One region of the Paenibacillus sp. MDMC362 genome, then DNA from elsewhere that is predicted to be linked to it. Evidence: predicted binding sites of a transcription regulator. Region 1 holds the regulator's gene; the other holds the start of a gene.
What was found. Region 1 encodes CtsR, which represses protease genes until heat stress. Its sites were predicted from a motif close to ATGGTCAATAAAGGTCAAACA; they were not measured.

Region 1 (9,057 bases):
TCCGTAAACGCTACGGTATACATAATGAGTGCCGGTGCTACGCCAAATGAAATTACATCAGATAATGAGTCAAGTTCCTTACCGAGCTCGCTTTGGGCATTTAACGCCCGAGCTACCCGACCGTCAAGTCCGTCAAGGAGCATGGCAATGATAATCATAATAGCCGCCATACTCGTTCGACCTTCCGTCGCCAAGATGATACCAATCATTCCGAGAAACAGATTACCTAAAGTAAACATGTTCGGAATTGATTTCGTCATTTTTTATTCACCTCATTAATGTTACGTACGAACATCGATTGTAGGTCTTTTAGATTTGTCTGTCAATGAATACTTGTTCTTGCAATCGTTTCAGACCTTCCTTAATGGTGCGTGCGCGAACTTCGCCAATCCCGTCCACTTCATCGAGTTCATGGATGGAAGCGGTCATAATGCTGGATAAATCATGGAACTGATCTACCAGATTACGAACGATCACATTCGGCAGGCGCGGGATTTTGTTCAAGATTCGGTAACCACGCGGCAGTATTTCTTCCTCCGAAGCAGCGGCGGAAGCCGGATAACCAAGAAGCCTTACAATATGATGAATGTCCAGCAGCTCCTCATCCGTTGAACGCTTCAGCGCGAGGATGATCTCGCGGATCTTCTCCTCGCTGTACTCCCGGGCATAGTCCGCATACAGCAGCCATGCCTCTTCCTCCATATTGCTTACAAGCTCATCCATCTGCATGCTGATTAAGCGGCCTTCGTTGCCGAGCTCGTTGATATAACGCTTGATCTCCTTCTTGATTCGGAGCACCATCTCGACGCGCTGTATCACATTCACGACTTCCGGTATGGTAACCAGTTCTTCAAATTCAGATGCCGAAAGGTTGGTGAGTGATTGATTAAGCACCACGCGGTATCGCTCCAAGGTCTGTATAGCCTGATTGGCCTTGGTTAGGATAACGCCGATTTCCTTCAATGCATACCGCAGCGATCCTTGATACAGCGTAATGATGTTTCGGCGCTGCGAGATGGACACAACCAGTTTGCCTGTCTGTTTCGCTACCCGCTCCGCTGTTCTGTGCCGTATCCCTGTCTCGATGGAAGAGATTGAGGAATCCGGAATCAGCTGGGTATTCGCATATAAGATTCGTTTCAAGTCTTCACTAAGGATGATGGCGCCGTCCATCTTGGCCAGCTCGTATAAATAGTTTGGCGAAAAATCGCAGTTAATGGAGAAGCCGCCGTCGACAACTTCCATTACCTCCGGGCTGTAGCCTACAACGATCAGGGCGCCCGTCTTCGCCCGCAGCACGTTCTCCAGTCCGTCGCGAAACGGCGTTCCCGGTGCTACCAGCTTTAGCAAATCATTCATTTTGTCCAGTTGGCTCGTTTCTTTCACCTTCGTATGCCCCCTAATCTAACGCAACCGCTAATGCATCTGCAACGGTGTTTACTCCTATAATTTGTATTCCTTTCGGATGCTTCCATCCCTTCAAACTCTTCTCCGGCATGACTACGCGCTTAAAACCCAGCTTCTCGGCTTCTCTTACCCTCTGCTCCGCTCTTGAAACGGCCCGAACCTCACCGGTCAGACCCACCTCGCCAAAAATAACGTCATACGGCTTGGTCGGAATGTCGCGGAAGCTGGACGCTATGCTGACTGCTATGGCCAGATCCACCGCAGGTTCGTCGAGCTTCACGCCGCCCGCTACGTTCAGATAGGCGTCTTGGGTTTGCAGGTACATGCCCATCCGTTTCTCCAGCACGGCAATGATTAGATTCATGCGGTGGTGGTCCACCCCTGTGCCCATCCGGCGCGGTGACGGGAAGTGGGTGGTGGAGATGAGCGCCTGCAGCTCGACCAGAACCGGTCGAGTTCCCTCCATGCTTGCAACAACGGTTGAACCCGCTACACCTAAAGGCCGTTCAGATAAAAACAGTTCGGATGGATTCCCGACTTCCCGAAGTCCATCCTCACCCATCTCAAAAATGCCAATCTCATTCGTCGAACCGAAACGGTTCTTTACCGCACGAAGCAAACGGTAAGTATGGTGACGCTCTCCTTCAAAATAAAGCACACAGTCGACCATGTGCTCCAGCATCCTTGGGCCTGCAATAGCGCCTTCCTTGGTCACATGACCGACCAGGACGGTCGCTATGCCCTTCACCTTCGCCAATCGCATGAAGCGTGCCGTACACTCCCGTACCTGGGAAACGCTGCCCGGCGCACTGGTTACCTCCGGCAAATACACCGTCTGAATGGAATCAATGACAACAAAGCCGGGCTTTACGTTCTCAATGGCTTCCTCAATCGATTCGAGATTAGTTTCACATAGGACATACAGCTCCGGGGACAGCGCCCCGAGCCGATCTGCACGCAGTTTGGTCTGGCGTACGGATTCCTCACCGGAAATGTACAGGACGCGTATACCGTTCTGGGCCAATCGATTGGAGGCTTGCAGCAGCAGCGTGGATTTGCCGATCCCGGGATCACCGCCGACTAACACGAGTGAACCAGGAACAAGCCCGCCGCCGAGCACACGGTTCAATTCTGCAATACCCGTCTGGATTCTGGGTTCTTTACCGCTTTCTATATTTATGATCGAAAGGGGTTTTTCTTTACTATGAAAAAGAGGGGAATTCATCCCCTGCGTCTTGATTACCGTCTCGGTTTCCTCCACCATGGAATTCCATGATTGGCAGCCCGGACATTTTCCGAACCATTTGGGCGCTTCATAGCCGCATTCGGTACAGAAAAATTTCGTTTTAGTTTTTGCCATGTGAGTCTCCTTTATGTCGCACATCATTTGTCGGATTCCGTAAAACCCTGCAAAATCAGGCATTACTCAAAGTTTACCATTTCTTATAATTCAACGTAAAGGTTAATTGGAAACTTTACGCGGGATGAAAAGAATTTGTTTCAAATTCGAAGGGGCGTTAAACCATACTGTCCGCTTCGCTGCCGAATCGTTCTTACGATCGCTGTTAAAACCAGGAAACTGGTTGATATCATGGTGGTTTCCCGGTTTTAAAGGCGAACGCTGTCGCTTCTTCAGAACGATTCCTTCCTCTTCGCTGGGTTGATTGCAAGAGAGGCTGCATTCTTCGCCATCTGTCGATTTATTGCCGATATAATCATCCCCAGTCATTTCATTCAATTCCTTCCAGAGTTCATGTATTTCCCCGCCTTATATATCCCCTCAATTACAATTAACCTTTAAAATTAATAAACCCCCGCTGGATTTCATTCCAGCGGGGGTTGAAGTTACACTTATTCAGTTTCGACTGATGCGGCAGTGACGCTTTCGTTCTTGTTCACCACAAGCTCGCCATTTGCTTCATCGATTACGAGCGAATCACCCTTGGCCACAGTACCTTTCAGCAGCTCCTCGGAGAGACGATCCTCGATATGCTTCTGGATAGCTCGGCGCAGCGGGCGGGCACCGAAGGCCGGATCATATCCTTCCTTCGCAATGAAGGCCTTCGCTTTGTCTGTGAGCTCGAAATGCACCTCGAATTCCTTCAGACGCTTACGCAGCTCGTCGGACATCAATGTCACGATTTCGGCAATGTGTTTCTCTTCCAGAGAGTGGAACACGATGATCTCGTCAATCCGGTTCAGGAACTCGGGACGGAAGCTCTTCTTGAGCTCATCCATCACTTTGCCTTTCATGTTGTTATAATCGCGGCCTGCATCCGTCACCGCAGTAAATCCAAGCGTAGAGTTTTTCTTGATCGCTTCCGCTCCCACGTTGGAGGTCAGGATGATCAGGGTGTTCCGGAAGTCCACCACGCGGCCCTTGGAATCGGTCAAGCGTCCGTCTTCCAGCACTTGAAGCAGGATGTTGAATACCTCAGGGTGCGCCTTCTCGATTTCATCGAGCAGGACAACGGAATACGGCTTGCGGCGTACTTTCTCGGTCAGCTGACCGCCTTCCTCGTAACCTACATATCCCGGAGGCGCTCCGACGAGGCGTGACGTGGAATGCTTCTCCATGTACTCGGACATATCGATCCGGACAACCGCATTCTCATCTCCGAACATCGCTTCAGCAAGAGCGCGTGCCAGTTCGGTTTTACCTACCCCGGTAGGACCCAGGAAGATGAAGGAGCCCATTGGACGCTTCGGATCTTTCAAGCCTGCGCGTGCCCGGCGAACCGCACGGCTGACCGCTTTGACCGCTTCCTCTTGACCGATCACGCGGCTGTGGAGGATTTCTTCCAGATTCAGAAGACGCTCGGTCTCTTCTTCTTTCAGTTTATTTACAGGAATACCCGTCCAGTTGGCGACAACGTCGGCGATATCCTCCGGCGTTACCTCGGAATCGGTACGTCCTTGTTTTTCTTTCCATTGATTCTTCGTGATCTCTAGTTCTTCGCGGAGCTTCTGCTCCGTATCGCGCAGCGCTGCAGCCTTCTCGAATTCCTGGCTTTGGACAGCTGCGTCTTTCTCTTTGCGGATGTCCTCCAGATGCGCTTCCTGATCTTTCAGATTTGGCGGTATGGTATACGTATGAAGGCGAACTTTTGAACCAGCCTCGTCAATCAGATCAATCGCTTTATCCGGCAGGAAGCGATCCGTAATGTAGCGGTCTGACAATTTCACAGCCTGCTCGATCGCTTCATCCGTAATTTTCACGCGGTGATGCGCTTCATAACGGTCACGCAGTCCATACAGAATCTGAATGGCTTCCTCAGGCGACGGTTGGTCCACCGTAATTGGTTGGAAACGGCGCTCGAGGGCAGCATCTTTTTCAATATATTTGCGGTATTCATCCAGTGTGGTTGCTCCGATGCACTGAAGTTCTCCGCGTGCCAAGGATGGCTTAAGAATGTTGGAAGCGTCAATGGCGCCTTCTGCACCGCCTGCTCCGATCAAGGTATGCAGCTCATCGATGAACAGAACGATGTTGCCCGCTTGACGAATCTCATCCATGATTTTTTTCAGGCGATCCTCAAACTCGCCACGGTATTTCGTACCGGCAACAACTGAGCCCATATCCAGCGTCATGACGCGTTTGTCACGCAGTGTCTCCGGAATTTCATTGTTAATGATACGTTGTGCCAGGCCTTCCGCAATCGCCGTCTTACCTACCCCTGGTTCACCAATCAACACCGGGTTGTTCTTCGTACGGCGGCTTAGTACCTGGATCACGCGCTCAATTTCTTTGCTGCGTCCAATGACAGGATCCAGGTTGCCTTCTTTGGCAATGGCGGTCAGATCGCGAGCGAGACTGTCAAGTGTAGGCGTGCTTACGTTTTGCGGCGTGCCATGATGGCTCGATACCGCTTCGCTGCTGCCGAGCAGCTGCAGCACTTGCTGGCGGGCTTTGTTCAGGCTAATGCCCAGGTTGTTCAGCACGCGTGCGGCAACCCCTTCACCTTCACGAATAAGCCCCAGCAGAATATGCTCAGTACCAACGTAGGTGTGACCAAGCTTACGAGCTTCGTCCATGGAGAGCTCAATTACCTTTTTCGCTCTTGGCGTATAGGCAATATTGGTAGGCTGCTCCTGTCCGCGTCCGATTAATGTTTCGACTTCATCCTGAATCTTCTCAAGACCAAGTCCAAGTCCGATCAGCGCTTTGGCTGCAATGCCGTCTCCTTCACGAATAAGGCCCAGCAGGATATGTTCTGTGCCGATATTGTTGTGCCCCAGTCGTACCGCTTCTTCCTGAGCCAATGCAAGCACCTTTTGTGCACGTTCCGTAAATCTGCCAAACATCATAGTATTGCACCTCCACGTTTCAATTAATATATTGAACCTCGCGGATTTCGGTGTATCGTCAGCAATAGGACGCTTAAACCGTCATCCAACTGTAAAACGAGTATAAATTCTTAATGGTTACCCAATGTTTCTCTGATGAGCTTAGCCCTGTACATGTCGCGTTCGGAAGGCGTCATGCCCTCTCCATAGGTCTTCTGCAGAAAGCCAGGCTGCGTCTTCACATTCAGTTCATTCATGACCGGGATTTCCGGACCTTCCAGGAGGCCGAGATCCACGCCAAGCCGAACATCGGACAAACGCTGGGCCGCTTCCTTGGAATCCATCACCGCCGCATAGGAGAGTATGCCATAGGAGCGCATAACCCGATCCGTAATCCGGAGCTTGGATTCACCCAAGAGCCGGGCTCTGGCATTCTTCTCATGCTCGATGATCTGCAGGGCGACGCTGTGCAGATTCTCAATGATCTCCGACTCGGTTTGACCGAGCGTAATCTGATTCGAGATTTGAAACAGGTTGCCTAATGCTTCGCTGCCTTCGCCGTAAATCCCTCTTACAGTCAAGCCTACCTGCGATACTGCCGAGAGAATCCGGTTAATCTGCTGTGTCATAACAAGAGCGGGCAGATGCATCATGACCGATGCGCGAAGGCCGGTTCCGACATTGGTCGGACAACTGGTAAGATAACCTCGCTTATCATCAAATGCATAATCGACCTCGGATTCAAAAACATCATCCAGCGCCGTCGCACGTGCCCATGCCTCACGAACCTGAAATCCGGGATATAAACACTGTATGCGCAGGTGATCCTCTTCATTGATCATAATGCTGACGGATTCATCTTCCGTAAGGATGACTGCACCGTTTCGGGATTCATTCGCCAGATTGGGACTGATCAGATGCTTCTCAACAAGAACCTTCTTATCCAGTTCATCAATCTCACTTAATTTAATTACATGTAAATCCCCGAAATCCTGCAAATCGTCCTTATTCTTCAGCACATTCGTCAGGCGCTCTAGCACTTCTCCTGACTGCTGATCGGTTGCCAGCAGCGGGAAAGGAAGATGCTGCAGATTGCGCGCCACCCTGACACGGGTGCTGATGACAATGTCGGATTCCTGACCGTTTCCGCGCATCCACTCGCTCAGCGCCGAATCGGTAAACCGGAGATTAGACATCACGCATTCCTCCTACTAAAGTGCAAATTCTTACAATCTTATCCCTGAGCCATATTCCGCTCCAGCTCACGGATTTGGTCCCGGATCTGAGCAGCCGATTCAAACTCCTCCTGAACGATCCGAATTTGAAGCTCCTTCTTAAGCTCATCAATCTGGCGTTTGATCTGAATCCGGCCACCCGTACGCTTCGGCACTTTGCCGACATGGGATGTTCCCCCATGGACTCGCTTAAACAATGGATCCAATCGATCCGAGAAATATTTATAACACGAGCTGCAGCCGAACCGGCCAAGCTTGCTGAACTGGGAATACGTCATACCGCATTCTTCGCACTGCAGCGTCTGGGCCGTTTTTGCACCGGGGCTCTGGCCCTTGCCTGAAGGGTCCAGATCCAGAAGACCTGACAGCAAACTGTGTATAGAAAAACCATTCGACGTACCGGGGATCAATTCCCCTTTTTCGCGGGCACAGGTTTCACAAAAATGAAACTCCGTTTTCTCCCCGTTCACAATTTTGGTGAAATGCAGTGTCGCCGGCCGTTTACCGCATTCTTGGCATAACATAATTCCGATGCCCCCTTACACAGACTCACTTACCTAATAAAGAAATAAGCATCGCCTTCATAATCCTTGCACGCAGCTCATCCCGATAAGGAAGCTTCACATTCAGGCACTCCCTTGAAATGGCGGCCCGCATCAGGCTGGCCTCCCGCTTCGTTAAAAAACGGGACTCCTCCAGCTGGTAAATCAATCCTTCAGCCACCGTCTGGTCAATCATGCTGCCAATGGTATGATGAAGATGCTGCTGGAGTGCAGTATGCTGGGGAAGTTCGATACGTTGGATGCGTATGTACCCGCCCCCGCCGCGCTTGCTCTCGACAAGAAAGCCCTTCTCCAGCGTGAACCGTGTACTGATCACGTAGTTAATCTGGGAAGGAACGCAAGAAAATTGCTCCGCCAGATCGTTGCGTTGAATTTCAACGGTACCCTCCGGACTTTCCTGCAGTATGCTCTTCAGGTATTGTTCGATAATATCAGAGATATTACGCATTGGTCTGTTCATCCTCCACTGTTTGAAACGTTAAGACGGATAGTGATCTTACACGTCCGCACAGAGCCTTGCTTATACGAAAATTTAACCATAATCAAAATCAGCGAACCCTCTCGTTGACTTTGACTTTCTTTGACTTTGATTTCATTATAGCACATTTTTTCATTTTGCCAAGAGGTACTTCTCAATTTATCGCGCTATGCCTATATTCTTATTGTACCCAGTTCTTTGATCGCTTATAGCCTCTTCTTCAAGAACAATTCATACAAAGGACAACAAAAAAGAAGCAGCCTCCATACCGGTGAAAACCGGTTTCAAGGCCACTTCTCCATATCATAATTCTGTATCGCGTCAATCTTTAAGCGTCGTAACTGATCAAGTAGTGCTGCAGCTCCGTATTGTAATAACCGATGCTGTATTCAATGATGCTGCCTGTCCCGTCATAAGAGGTTCTGAGCCGCTTCAGTAACGGAGAGCCTACACTTACTCCAAGCAAGGAAGCAGTTTCTTCATTTGCCACGGTTGCCAGGAAACGGTCGCGGAAATTCTCAAGCGTAATTTGACTTTCCTCGATGCGGTCATAGAGAGACGGTAGTTCGTTGGAACCGAACTCTTCACCCATATCCACTTGGGATGACACGTAGTGCGTGTAGTAAATAAAAGGACTGCCGTCCAGTAAATACAATCGTTCAATCAGCAGGCACCGCTCCCCGAATTTTAAGAACAATTCGCTATCCGGCTCATTAAGCACCCATTCCGTCTTCAGGTGACGCTTCCGAATCTGGTGTCCTTCTTCGACCAGAATTTCGGTAAACAGCTTGCCTTTGGAAAGCCTGGAGAAGGAAGTGTTCCGGGTCACGATCGTTCCTACCCCGCTCCGCTTTTCTACATATCCTTCCTGATACAGCTCCTGGATCGCATTGCGGACCGTCATTTTGCTAACGTTAAATTCCTGCTCCAGCTGTGGCTCGGAAGGAATATGGGAGCCAAGTGGATATTCCCCATGCAGAATCCGATCTTTTATGATCTTCTTGATTTGCAAGTATAACGGACCGTTCTTCCGCGTGATCGACATGCTTCTCCTACCTTTCCACGTCAGACATATGATGACTCATTG
Region 2 (9,057 bases), on a different contig from region 1:
CGGCGCCTTGATTGCTTTTACGCTGTCATTGGATGACTTTATGGTCAGCTTTTTTGTTGCCGGCCCCAGCTCAACGACGCTGCCGATCTATATTTACGCTCAAGTGAAGCGCGGCATCTCGCCAGAGATTAACGCGCTGTGTACGCTGCTCATTCTGGTCAGCATCACGCTGATTCTGCTAGCGCAATATATTCTTAACCGCGGCAACGGGGAAAAGAAACATAAAACATTACCGATCTAAGCATAGGTACTGCTTTTTTCGAAATAAAACATGGAAGTGGAAAGAGAGGAGATATTGAATTGAAAAAATCAAGATGGACCCGCCTGCTGACGGCAGGCATGGTTGCGGTATTGTCTGTAGGACTCTTGGCCGGTTGCGGCTCGGATAAAGAGACGCTTCACATTTACAGTTGGGCGGATAACTTTGATCCCGAGGTGCTGAAGGACTTCGAAGAGAAGTTCGACGTAAAGGTAACCTACGACAATTATGCAAACAATGAAGACCTGCTGGCTAAAATCAAGGCCGGCGGCAGTGGGTATGACCTCATTCAGCCATCCGATTATATGGTCAAAACGATGATTGAATCGGAGCTGCTTGAGCCGCTTGACATGAATAATATCCCGAACTTCGCCAATCTAACGGATACTTTCAAGGATCCTTCTTATGACCCGGGCAATAAATATTCGATTGTCTACACGTCCGGTGTAACGGGAATTGCATATAACAAGAAGTATGTGAAGGATGAGATCAACAGCTGGGAAGATCTCTGGAACCCGGAATACAAAGGTAAAGTCCTGCTTCTGGACGATAACCGTGAAATGATCGGCATGGCGCTGAAGAAGCAAGGAAAGTCCAACAGCAGCATAGATGAAGCGGAAATCACCGCAGCTGTGGATGAGCTGAAGACCCTGCTGCCGAATGTGCTAGCGTTTGATACGGATAACATCAAGCAGAAGATGATCCAAGAAGAAGGCTGGATTGCAACGGTCTGGTCCGGAGACGCGGCCTTTATTGCAGCGGAGAATCCGGATGTGGCTTATGTCGTGCCAGAAGAGGGGGCAACCATCTTCTCTGATAACTATGCGATTCCTAAGGGTGCCAAGAATAAGGAGCTGGCCGAGAAATTCATCAATTTCATGATGGAGCCCGAGGTCAGCGCCAAAAACTATGAATTTATCGGATACAGCAATCCGAACACCAAAGCGATGGAATTCCATAGCGAGGAATACCGTGCCAATACGATGATCAACCTGACAGATGAAGAACTGGGCCGTACCGAATGGCTAGATAATGTCGGTGACTCGCTCTCGATTTATGATCGTTTATGGACCGAACTGAAGAGCGGGCGTTAATTATAGCCTTGCGTTTTCATATATTTGTAATAAAAAGAGTCTGTCCCATTGTGGGCAGGCTCTTTTTTTACTGGTAAAAAATAGGTCCTTAGTCCCGGAATGGGGAGAATAGCCGATTTATACGAATTACACCACAACTTCGGGGCCTGTTTCGTTGTTATATATAAAGGAGGACGCAAATAACTTAAACCAGGTATCTACGCGTTTAATCAGGAAAAGGAGAAAGCGGCTTGAGCGATGTAATGGGCTTACTCGTTATTGCAGGAATCGTTGCCGGCGCAGCGGCGGCGTTGTTTCTGAGCATCTTCAGGAAAAGCACGCTGCATCTGCTGTTATTGAGTATTCACAGTGCGCTTGTCGGTATCGGATTAATTCTATTAAGTTATGCAGTCCAGGGAAGCGAAGTCTTGCTGTTTATGGGTACATGCGCTCTCTTGTTCGGTGTATTTCTAAGCGTAAAAGCATTCATGCAGAAAGATTAGATAAACGTATGGGTCCTGAGGCCTGGAATCAAAATTGTCATTGACTTTGTTACCAATACATTGAAAGCTTTCCTTATAATGATTAAGGGTAATAGATTAACAACTAACGGAAACTTAATTTAACAAAGGTGGAATTCTGATATGAATCCTAAATTACGTGTATGTGCATCATTAATTGCAACTAGCGTCCTGCTTGGCGGTTTGGGTTTGAGCGGACAGGTCATCGATGCAAGCGCCGCTAAGGCACCCGTTTCCGCCAGCCAAAAATCGTCGAAGAATGAAGTCGTACTGAAATGGAATGGCAAGACCCTGTCACAGAAAGGTCTCGCGCTGCACGGGGTAACTTATGTGCCGGCAACCGCTTTGCGGGACGGCCTGGGAATGCCTCTTAAATATGATGCAAAAAAACGTACGTATACACTGGGCAACGGTTATAACAAATTGAGTGCCATCGTATATGATTCAACTGAAATCGGTATTCTGGTGAACGGTTCGTATGCCGGCGAGCCTGGAGGACAGATCATTAATGGCCGTCTGTATGTCCCATTCAAAACGATAAGCGAATACATGGGTGTTCAGGGACAATGGCACCCTTCCTTGAAAACACTCAGCATGACACAGAAGAAACAGAACGACATTACGATCAAATCGGCTGCGCTGAAGAAAAAGATTCAGGGCGCGGATGCCGTTGTGAATTATCCTGTAATCAGTGGACTCGCAAATGCGGAGGCCCAAGCCGAGATCAATCAAGTGCTGAAAGAAAATGCGTCCGGCGTAATCACCCGTGCCGAAGGGAATGCTGAGGAATTCCCGCCATCGGAATCCAGCTTCCCTTACGAATTCAGTGGGGACTTCGTGGTCCATTACAACCAGGATGATATCCTGAGCATCACGGCATACGATTATTCCTACACTGGTGGCGCTCATGGCATGACCTTCCGCAAAAGCTTCACGTTCTCCTTGAAGGATGGCAAACAAATGAAGCTGGGCGATTTCATCAACATGCAGGGCAAGAACAAACAGAAGCTGAACAACCTTGTGCTGAGCAAGATGAAGAAAGAGGGGGGCTACCTCGGCGGATTTGAGGGCGTGCCTGCCGATGCGGACTTCTACGTGAAAGATAACGCTGCGGTGCTGTACTTCCAGCTTTATGAGTACACCGCGTATGCTTATGGATTTCCGGAGTTTGAACTGAAGCTGAAAGAGTGGAAGTAAGAGTATACGTTAAGCGGTGTGTGTAAACTGCAATCATTTATTTTCATGCTTAGCTTGTCTAGAAACATGATGTTGTCCTGATGTAACACTGTACTGGAACGAGTTACGAAAAATCCCCTGATCACGTGAGCGTGGAGCGTGTACTCCCGTTTCCTGCGGTCAGGGGATTTTTGTGTTTATCGAGAGGCTTTCTTGCGTGTTTCATTAGGCCTTACGCAATCCGATTGCCCGTGCAAAGGAATCCTGCACGGGCCTTCCTCTATTCCCCTCCCCACAAGTTAGAGGCGGGCCTTTTAGGAGGGGGATGTCCTTGTTTTATTGAAAAAACGTACCGAAGTGAGGGTATCCTTGGAGGAGCAACGCGTTCGCCTTTGAAATCGGGAAACCTCCCTATCCATTCATTCAAGTTTCCCGATTTCAACAGCGACCGGAGGGGATGCTCTCACTATTTAGTACTCGAAGTTTTCAATGATCCAGAGGATAAGAAAGGGCAGGCACCGGATAACGGCGCCTGCCCTTTACTTCATTTTTTATAAGCCTTGCGGTGGTGTATTCTCTAATACTTGATCAATCAGACCGTATTCTTTGGCTTCGTCAGCCGTCATGAAATAGTCACGATCGGTATCCTTCTCAATGCGCTCCAGCGGTTGGCCAGTGCGATCGGACAGGATGCGGTTCAGCTTGTCGCGCATTTTGAGGATGCGGCGAGCACGGATCTCAATATCCGTGGCTTGACCTTGTGCGCCGCCGAGCGGCTGGTGAATCATAATCTCGCTGTTAGGCAGACCGTAACGTTTGCCTTTAGCGCCTGCGTTGAGCAGGAATGCGCCCATGGAAGCAGCCATGCCGACACAGATCGTCGAAACGTCCGGCTTAATGAACTGCATCGTATCGAATATCGCCATACCTGCGGTAATGGAACCGCCAGGACTGTTGATGTAAAGATGAATATCCTTCTCAGGATCCTCAGCCGACAAGAACAGCATTTGGGCAATGATGGAATTGGCGACCACGTCATTTACGTCGGAGCCGAGGAAGATAATGCGGTCTTTCAGCAATCTGGAATAGATGTCGTACGCCCGCTCGCCGCGGTTGCTTTGTTCAACGACCATAGGTATAAAACTCACGTGGAAAACCTCCTCTTAAGTACCTCATATAAATACTGTTACCGTATTACCCACATGATAAACAATTTAAATCAAAAAGTCAAAGATAGTCAAACTATTGGGTAAAAAAAAGAGCCGTCATGGGCGCTCTAGGGTAATCAGTATAGAGAATAAAAGTTATAATGGCGCGCCCGCGAGGAATCGAACCTCGATCTCAGGCTCCGGAGGCCTACGTCATATCCATTGGACCACGGGCGCATAAGAAAAACGTCAATCGAAAATTAGCAACGAAGTTGATTATACCGCATCTATTTAAAAAATACAATAGCAGACAAAACTTTGTTCCTATTATATAGACGAGCCAGTACTTGGCCATAATGTATAAGAATGCCCGGGGCAGAGAAATATACTTTCGGACACTTGCAACCGGCATAATTATTGGTTAGAATAAAGGTGGGACTTAAAAAGTTTAGCTGGGACATTTTACGACCAGGTAGAGGAGAGCCGAGACGAAGTTTGCAGGAGTGGAATGCATGCGTAACCTATTAGAAATACAAGAGCAGCTTCTGCCGGATCTGATGGACACTCTTAAACGAAGGTATACCATCCTTCATCAGATCAAGTTGTCTGGAATTGTTGGCCGAAGAACATTGGCTTCATCACTCTCGATGACCGAGCGTGTTCTCAGAGCAGAGACTGATCTTCTGAAAGCGCAGGGGCTGATCGAGATTGAAACGCTTGGCATGCGCATCAGCAGCTCAGGGATATGCTTGCTGGAGGAGCTGGAGCCGGTCATGAATGAGTTATTCGGACTGGTTGAACTGGAAGAGAAGATTCGTCAGGCTTACGGGCTTCGTAAAGTGGTCATTATTCCCGGTGACAGCGAGTCATCTCCGGAAGTCAAACGTGAGCTTGGCCGGGCCGGAGCAAGAACGCTGCTAAGCTTTGTCCAGGATGGAGATACGATTGCCGTAACCGGCGGCTCCACGCTCGCCGAAGTGGCCGAGCAGATGTCCTCTTTGCCAGGCGGCGAACCGCTGACAAGCACTTGGTTTGTACCGGCGCGGGGCGGTCTTGGGGAGAGCATGGAGATTCAAGCGAACACCATTGCTTCCAAGATGGCAAAGCGCGTTGGGGCTGAGTACCGATTGCTTCACGTACCGGATCTGCTAAGCGAAGATGCCTATCAGTCGTTGGTGCAGGATCAGCATATCCAGGAGATCGTCGATGTGATCAGGCGCTGCCGAGTCATTATTCACGGCATCGGAGATGCCATGGAGATGGCAAGAAGACGTAAGCTGGATGAAAACTCTATTCAGAACTTGCAGGCAGATGGCGCGATCGCGGAATCCTTCGGCTACTACTTCAGTGAAGATGGTGAAGTTGTCCACAAAATGCTTACACTCGGGCTGCGGCTTGAGGATATCATGCGGACAGAGACGATCATCGGCATTGCTGGGGGTCAAGGCAAGGGCAAGGCGATTCACGCGGTGCTGAAATTCGGACATGAGGATATCCTTGTTACCGATGAAGCCGCTGCACTGGAAGTCGAGAAGGAGATTGACGCCGGGATTTGAACCCACGGGCATACACACTGATTTTTCCTTATTGTTGTCTTGATTGGCTTAACGGCCAATCTTGAATATATAAATTTTACAAATATGGAGGGAACTACTCATGGTTAAAGTAGGTATTAACGGTTTTGGACGTATTGGACGTAACGTGTTCCGTGCTGCGCTGAACAACAGCGAAGTTGAAATCGTGGCAATCAACGATTTGACGGACGTAAGCACGCTGGCACACCTTTTGAAATATGACACAACTCACGGAAGACTTAATGCAACAGTTGAAGCTAAAGAAGGCGCACTCGTTGTAAACGGCCGTGAAGTGAAAGTATTCGCTGAGCGTAACCCTGAAGCATTGCCTTGGGCTGAGTACGGCGTTGAAATCGTTGTAGAATCCACTGGTATTTTCACAGCGAAAGATAAAGCTTCCGCTCACTTGAAAGGCGGCGCTAAGAAAGTTATCATCTCCGCTCCAGCAACTGACGAAGATATCACCATCGTTATGGGCGTTAACGAAGACAAATACGATGCGGCTAACCATACTGTAATCTCCAACGCTTCTTGTACAACAAACTGCTTGGCTCCTTTCGCTAAAGTTCTTGACGAGAAATTCGGTATCGTTAAGGGTATGATGACTACGGTTCACTCCTACACGAATGACCAGCAAGTGCTTGATCTTCCGCACAAAGATCTGCGTCGTGCTCGTGCAGCTGCTGAAAACATCATTCCATCCACAACGGGTGCTGCTAAAGCGGTTAGCCTCGTTCTGCCACAATTGAAAGGCAAATTGAACGGTATGGCAATGCGTGTACCTACGAAGAACGTTTCTGTAACGGACCTCGTAGTTGAGCTGTCCCAGAACGTAACTCTTGAAGATGTTAACGGAGCTCTGAAAGCAGCTGCTGAAGGCCCGCTGAAAGGCATCTTGAACTTCTCCGAAGAGCCGCTTGTATCCAGCGACTACAATGGCGACCCAGCTTCTTCCACTATCGATTCGCTCTCCACTATGGTAGTTGGCGACAACATGGTGAAGGTTGTTTCTTGGTATGACAACGAGTGGGGCTACTCCAACCGTGTCGTTGACCTCGCTGCTTACATCGCAAGCAAAGGTCTGTAATTGATCTAGCCATACAATCGAAGAGGAGTTCCGTTCCACGGGTCTCCTCTTTGGTTCATGGTTTTTACTTGTTTTCATGCCAGAGCACTGGGAAGAATAGACAAGATCCGGGCGCTGGTTAGCGATAGAGAGAGAAACGAGAGCAACTGCATGCTGTCGGTGAGGAGAATAGTTTTCTTAGGAGGAACGTGGAGATGAACAAGAAAAGTGTACGTGATGTAGAAGTAAGCGGCAAACGGGTGTTTGTCCGCGTCGATTTCAATGTACCGCTCGAAGATGGTAAAATTACAGACGACACTCGTATTCGCGAGACTTTGCCGACCATTAAATATCTGGTAGAGCAAGGAGCGAAAGTCATCCTGGCCAGCCACATGGGTCGTCCAAAAGGAGAGTTCGTTGAATCTTTGCGCCTGACTCCGGCAAGTCAGCGTCTGTCCGAGCTGCTCGGCAAACCGGTGGCCAAAGCAGATGAGGCGGTAGGAGAAGCTGTAAAAGCTCAAGTCGAGAAACTGCAAAACGGCGATGTGCTCGTGCTTGAAAATGTTCGTTTTTACGCTGGTGAAGAGAAGAATGATCCGGAACTTGCGAAGCAATTCGCCGAACTGGCTGACCTGTTCGTGAATGACGCGTTTGGTGCTGCTCACCGTGCGCACGCTTCGACAGAAGGTATCGCTCATCATCTTCCGGCTGTATCGGGATTGTTGATGGAGAAAGAGCTGTCCGTTCTCGGCAAAGCCCTTTCGAATCCGGACCGTCCTTTTACCGCCATCATCGGTGGATCGAAGGTTAAGGACAAAATCGACGTGATCGACAACCTGCTTACGCTTGCTGACAATGTCATCATCGGCGGTGGACTTGCTTACACGTTCTTCAAAGCTCAAGGCCATGAAATCGGCCAATCTCTGCTTGATAAAGAGAAGCTTGATGTTGCTCTCGGTTTCATCGAGAAAGCTAAAGAGCTGGGCAAAAACTTCTACCTGCCGGAAGATATCGTCGTTACGGACGAGTTCAGCGCAGACGCGAATACCAAGGTCGTTGATATCGACGGCATTCCTGCCGATTGGGAAGGCGTTGACATCGGTCCTAAGACTCGCGCCAAGTATGCAGAAGTGATCAAGAACTCCAAGCTTGTCGTGTGGAACGGTCCTATGGGCGTATTCGAAATCGCTCCGTTCAGCAACGGTACTCGTGAAGTGGCACAAGCTTGTGCGGATACGGAAGCTTACACGATTATCGGCGGCGGCGACTCGGCTGCAGCTGCAGAGAAATTCGGCCTTGCCGACAAGATGAACCACATCTCGACAGGCGGCGGTGCATCTCTTGAGTTCATGGAAGGCAAAGCACTTCCTGGTGTTGTGGCACTGAACGACAAATAGAAATAGGCACTATATTTGGATAGCAAGTGGATGAAGTTTGGACCCCGATTCTTCGGGGGAATAAAGGAGTGAATCGTGTGAGAACACCTATCATAGCTGGTAACTGGAAAATGTTCAAAACCGTTCCGGAAGCAACTTCATTTATTGAAGATGTGAAAGGCAAAGCGGAAGTAGAAGGCGTGGAAAGCGTGATTTGCGCGCCATTTACCAACCTTCCTGCATTGGTTGAAGCGGTCAAGGGCACGAATGTTAAAATCGGTGCACAAAATCTTCATTTTGAAGATAACGGCGCTTTTACGGGTGAAATCAGCGGTTTGATGCTGAAGGATCTGGGTGTGGACTACGTCATTATTGGACACTCCGAGCGTCGTCAGTATTTTGCTGAAACCGATGAGATCGTGAACAAGAAGGTACATGCGGCATTCCGCCATGGTCTTCTTCCGATCGTATGCGTCGGCGAGAAGCTGGAAGAACGGGAAGCCGGCCAAACCAAAGACGTGTGTAAAGTACAAACGGAAGCTGCGTTCGCAGGTGTTCCTGCTGATCAAGCGGTTCATGTCGTTATTGCTTACGAGCCAATCTGGGCGATCGGAACGGGCAAATCCTCTACAGCAGAGGATGCGAACGAAGTCATTGCTTATATTCGTGAACTCGTTAAAGGCCTGTACGGCGAAACTGTTGCAGAGCAAGTACGCATTCAATACGGCGGCAGCGTGAAGCCTGAAAATGTAGCGGAGTATATGGGACAAAGCGACATCGACGGCGCGCTCGTTGGTGGTGCAAGTCTACAACCGGCTTCCTACATCGCACTCGTTGAGGGGGCGAAGTAAATGTCTGCTCCAA

Region 2: the regulator CtsR is predicted to act here: its motif matches at 4,253-4,273, upstream of clpP (ATP-dependent Clp endopeptidase proteolytic subunit ClpP).

The regions. Positions count from the first base shown of each region.
Region 1 is NZ_QLYT01000064.1:56,536-65,592, forward strand. Features, by position in the region: gene pssA (CDP-diacylglycerol--serine O-phosphatidyltransferase) at 1-260, opposite strand, end outside; gene disA (DNA integrity scanning diadenylate cyclase DisA) at 310-1,386, opposite strand; gene radA (DNA repair protein RadA) at 1,400-2,767, opposite strand; gene DP091_RS26895 (hypothetical protein) at 2,870-3,136, opposite strand; gene clpC (ATP-dependent protease ATP-binding subunit ClpC) at 3,259-5,715, opposite strand; gene mcsB (protein-arginine kinase McsB) at 5,826-6,890, opposite strand; gene mcsA (protein-arginine kinase activator protein McsA) at 6,929-7,453, opposite strand; gene DP091_RS26915 (CtsR family transcriptional regulator) at 7,479-7,940, opposite strand; gene DP091_RS26920 (GntR family transcriptional regulator) at 8,299-9,015, opposite strand; gene DP091_RS26925 (sugar kinase) at 9,023-9,057, opposite strand, start outside.
Region 2 is NZ_QLYT01000050.1:60,223-69,279, forward strand. Features, by position in the region: gene DP091_RS23485 (ABC transporter permease) at 1-241, shown strand, start outside; gene DP091_RS23490 (ABC transporter substrate-binding protein) at 301-1,353, shown strand; gene DP091_RS23495 (hypothetical protein) at 1,584-1,835, shown strand; gene DP091_RS23500 (PdaC/SigV domain-containing protein) at 1,977-3,050, shown strand; gene clpP (ATP-dependent Clp endopeptidase proteolytic subunit ClpP) at 3,581-4,177, opposite strand; tRNA gene DP091_RS23510 (tRNA-Arg) at 4,340-4,414, opposite strand; gene DP091_RS23515 (sugar-binding transcriptional regulator) at 4,690-5,733, shown strand; gene gap (type I glyceraldehyde-3-phosphate dehydrogenase) at 5,834-6,838, shown strand; gene DP091_RS23525 (phosphoglycerate kinase) at 7,033-8,214, shown strand; gene tpiA (triose-phosphate isomerase) at 8,292-9,044, shown strand; gene gpmI (2,3-bisphosphoglycerate-independent phosphoglycerate mutase) at 9,045-9,057, shown strand, end outside.